Regions from separate parts of the Gordonia otitidis genome, predicted to be linked through region 1. Evidence: riboswitches for the same ligand, from Rfam matches in the RefSeq annotation. Region 1 holds a riboswitch; the other holds the start of a gene.

Region 1 (2,200 bases):
CGCATCCCACAGCGCGCCGTCGGTGGTCGGGAGATACATGTACAGCGGGTACAGGCCGTGCTTGGCCCAGTAGCCGATGAACCCGTCGAGCGCGCCGAGAGGATCGTGCAGCGGGTCGGGCAGGTCGCAGATCGGGTCTCCGCTGAAACAGACGGTGGTCACGGGAAGACCACCGAAGTCGTCGACGCTTCGCGCGCCGGCCATCGTGAGACCGGGGAGCACGCCGACCATCACGAGTTCGATGCCCTCTCCGTACAGGTTCCCGGCCTGCCGCGGATCGGAATAGAGCAGCCCCGACACCTCGTCGCGCGAGATGTCGTAACCCGATGTCTGCCGCGTACCGATGGCAGTGAGTACGTCGCCTGCGATACCCGCGCCCTGCGAGTAGCCGACGATCACGACCGGTTTACCCTCGCACGACGCCTGATAGCGCTCGACGGTCGAGAGCGTCGCCGCAACGCCCTCGGACTGACTGGCGTCGAACCCGAAGGAACCCATCGGCCAGATGGATGCCGGATATTCGACGCGTTGAACCGTGTAGCCGGCGTACTTGTCCTGACGGGTGACACCGTCGAGCAGATGGGCATCGGGATCCCAGGTACCCCCGACGAGCACGAGCGATCCGCTGCCACATTCGGTGTCGACGGCACCGGCGCGCGCCACACCGGCGCCTGAGGTCTGCCCGATCGTCAGCAGTACCGCGGCAACAAAGGCGAGGCCCAGTGTGCTCAGGGCCGTGATCGATCGCCGGACACCGAAATGAGCACCCATACCGTCTCCACCTATCCAGCTCGGCCGGTGTGCACCGCTATGCGGCGTCGAAGTTCCCGGGTCCGATACGAATGATCGGATGGTAGGAGCGGCACGACGACGGCACCGTCGAATTCCTGATCAGCAGGCGAACTCGCGGTGACAGAGCGTCGAATTCCCCCGATCGGACTACACACCCGGATGATTTTGCGCCCGGCAGAGCACGTCGCGACCCACCTGGAAAACGCAGCTTGTCCAGCCCGAGAACCAGGCTGCGTCAGAGGGTTCTCACATCATTTCGGACGTGTTATATCCTTGACGCCAGGTCATGAGTATCAGCGCAAAGCCCCGGCTTGCTGATCGGCAACCCTCCAACCGCGGTGGGGTGCTCCGGGTGATGACCGGGTTGAGGGACAGCGGAAACGGGTCCCCGGCAAGCGCGGGTCCGAAGGTCGGACCCCAACAGGGTCGTCGTGCCCTGCCGACCGTAGAAAGTGATGCATATTCCAATGTCTGACGTCGACGTCGACCAGAATCCAGCGGACAGCTGGAGTTTCGAAACCAAGCAGATCCATGCCGGCCAGACGGCCGACGCGGCCACCAATGCCCGCGCGCTGCCGATCTACCAGACCACGTCGTACACGTTCAACGACACGACGCATGCAGCCAATCTGTTCGGACTGTCCGAACCCGGCAACATCTACACCCGCCTGATGAACCCGACGCAGGACGTCGTCGAACAGCGCCTCGCCGCCCTCGAGGGTGGTGTCGCCGCGCTGCTCGTCGCCTCCGGCCAGGCCGCCGAGACGTACGCGATCCTGAACATCGTCGAAAACGGCGGACACGTCGTGTCGAGTCCGAGGCTGTACGGCGGAACCTACAACCTTTTCCACTACACGCTGCCCAAGCTCGGTATCGAGGTGACCTTCGTCGAGGACCCGGAAGACCTCGACTCATGGCAGGCCGCTGTACGCGACAACACACGTGCGTTCTACGGAGAGTCGATCTCCAACCCCAACAACGAGATCCTCGACATCGAGGGCATCTCCGGTGTGGCGCATCGCAACGGGGTTCCGCTCATCGTCGACAACACCGTCGCCACCCCGTACCTGCTCAACCCGTTGGCGCACGGTGCCGACATCGTCGTGCACTCGGCCACCAAGTACATCGGTGGACACGGAACCGCAATCGGTGGCGTGATCATCGACGGCGGCACCTTCGACTGGCGGGTGCAGCGCGACGGTGAAGACCTCTTCCCCGGCTTCACGACGCCCGATCCGAGCTACCACGGTGCGGTGTTCGCCGACCTCGGCGCCCCCGCGTACGCACTCAAGGCTCGTGTGCAACTGCTGCGTGACACCGGTGCGGCGATTTCTCCGTTCAACGCCTTCCTACTCGCGCAGGGACTCGAGACGCTGAGTCTTCGGGTCGAGCGTCACGTGGCCAACGC
Region 2 (2,200 bases), 2.5 Mb from region 1:
ATGAGCCGAGACCGAAGCTGGCGCGCACGGCGCCGTCCGGATGACCGAGCCGGTCGAGCAGCGGATGTGCGCAGAACTTTCCGTCGCGCACCCCGATCCCGTGATGGTCGCTCAAGTACTCCGCGACCTCGCGCGGTGTGAACCCGTCGACGGTGAACCCGGCGATACCGACACGCTCGAGGCCGTCGTCGAAGACGCGCAGCGGGCTGACGCCCTCGATCTCGGCGAGCCCGGCGTCGAGTTGTGCACACAGGTAGGCCTCGTGCGCACCGATCCACTCGTGTCCGAGTTCGCTGATCGCATCGCACGCGGCCGCGATCGCGACGGCGCCGAGTACGTTGGGCGATCCCGCTTCGTGGCGTGCGGCGCCCGTGTGCCAGGAGACCGAGGCGCAGCCTGAGTCGACGTCGACGTCTGCCGTCGCTCCACCGCCTGCGAGGTAGGGCTGCGCGGCGTCGAGCCAATCGGCACGACCGACGAGCACGCCTGCTCCGAACGGTGCGTAGAGCTTGTGCCCCGAGAAGACGAGGTAGTCGATGCCGTGGCTCACCAACGACACCGGTCGATGCGCAACCAGCTGCGCGGCGTCGACCAGGATGCGGGCGCCGTGGCGGTGGGCGACCGAGGCGAGCCGTGAGATCGGCAGCACCTCTCCGGTCACGTTCGACGCCCCGGTGACCGCGAGCAACGCTGCGGGTTTGCTCGCGAGTTCGCGTTCGACGGCGTCGACGGTCTCGTCGATGGTTGGCGTCACCTCGACGATGCGTGTCCACTTATCCTTGCGTTCGATCCACGGCAGGAGGTTGGCGTGGTGCTCGATGTCGAGGACGACGACGTCACCGGGTGTGACGTGCGCGGCGAGGTTGATCGCGTCGGTGGTGTTGCGGGTGAACACGACGGTGTCGTCGGCGCGGCCCCGGACGAAGCGTCGAACCGTCTCACGGCATTCTTCGTAGCGCCGCGTCGTGACCTGAGACAGGTGACCGGCACCGCGGTGGACGCTGGCATAGGTGCTCAACGCGTCTGCGACGGCGTCGGCGACCGCGGTGAGAGCGGGGGCGCTGGCCGCGTAGTCGAAGTTGGCGTAGCGCACCGTGGTGCCGTCGGCGAGCGGGGCGCATTCGGCTGCGCCGACGACCGGCGCCAGCGGAGCGATCTTTGGGGTCTCGACGGCGTCCACCTGCGACGAGCGGGGGTATGAACGGGTGACGACAGCAGTCATCGAATGATCTCCTTGGAATCCACGCTTGCCGTACCCACCTCGGGTACGGCCAGGTCGTCACCCGGAGCACCCCACCGCGGAGGAGGGTTGCCGACCAGCTAGCCGGGGCTTGTCGCTGGCACTCATGACCTGTTCCAAGAATCACCGATTCGACGCTGACCTGTCAACTTTCGCTCAACGTGCACAAAACGCAGCTGCCGGCACCGAAGTGCGGTGAGATCGGCCTCGCCGGTGAAACCCGTCTGTGTGCCAGCGCACTCCGGATCGTCGCACTCGGCCTTCAGCGCACCAGGTAGCGTGACTCCATGTCCCCATCGGAGGTGTTCGTCCTCTCCCGGCCACACGGCACCGTTCGGGCGCGTGGCGCCTCGGAGGGATTCACCGATGCCACCCAGGCCGCCGAAGCACTGCGCTCCGGACGAATCGGTGCCATCACCGGCGCGCTGCCCTTCGACCCCGCGGACGACGCCGCACTCCTCGTACCCGAGACCATCCGACACAGCGGCGACCCGCTGACGGGACGTGCGGCCGAACGCAACGTCGCCGCTGGCGTCACTCTCGTCCCCGACGCGGCCACCCACCGCGACCGCGTGGCAAGGGCCGTCGACGAGATCGAATCGGGCGCCCTGTCGAAGGTCGTACTCGCACGCGCCGTCGAGTTCGATCTCTCGAATCCTGTTGATCCACAACGACTTCTCGACGCGCTGGCATACGGCAACGCAGAGCACTCGGCGTTTCTCGTCGACCTGAGCGTCGACGAACAGACCGATCCGCGCGCGCGATGGCTTCTGGGAGCGAGCCCGGAGGTGTTGCTGCGCAAGCAGGGTTTGGAGGTCGTGTGTCGTCCCTATGCCGGGTCGGCTGCGCGGTCATCCGATCCTGACGTCGATCATGCCGCGGGACAGGCACTTCTGGCGTCGACGAAGGACCGCTCCGAGCACGCCTTCGTCGTCGACCATCTTCGCGACGCGCTCGATC

The links. A riboswitch is a leader RNA that binds a small molecule or an ion and turns the genes downstream of it on or off. The one in region 1 is predicted to bind S-adenosylmethionine.
Region 2: linked by a shared signal. The riboswitch ahead of LK459_RS13445 (aminotransferase class V-fold PLP-dependent enzyme) and the one ahead of LK459_RS01905 (bifunctional o-acetylhomoserine/o-acetylserine sulfhydrylase) in region 1 are both predicted to bind S-adenosylmethionine.

What each region holds. Positions count from the first base shown of each region.
Region 1 covers NZ_CP085974.1:431,428-433,627, forward strand. The annotation lists gene LK459_RS23130 (cutinase family protein) at 1-771, opposite strand, end outside; SAM riboswitch class IV at 1,075-1,196, shown strand; gene LK459_RS01905 (bifunctional o-acetylhomoserine/o-acetylserine sulfhydrylase) at 1,260-2,200, shown strand, end outside.
Region 2 covers NZ_CP085974.1:2,936,108-2,938,307, reverse strand. The annotation lists gene LK459_RS13445 (aminotransferase class V-fold PLP-dependent enzyme) at 1-1,222, opposite strand, end outside; SAM riboswitch class IV at 1,239-1,352, opposite strand; gene LK459_RS13440 (isochorismate synthase) at 1,528-2,200, shown strand, end outside.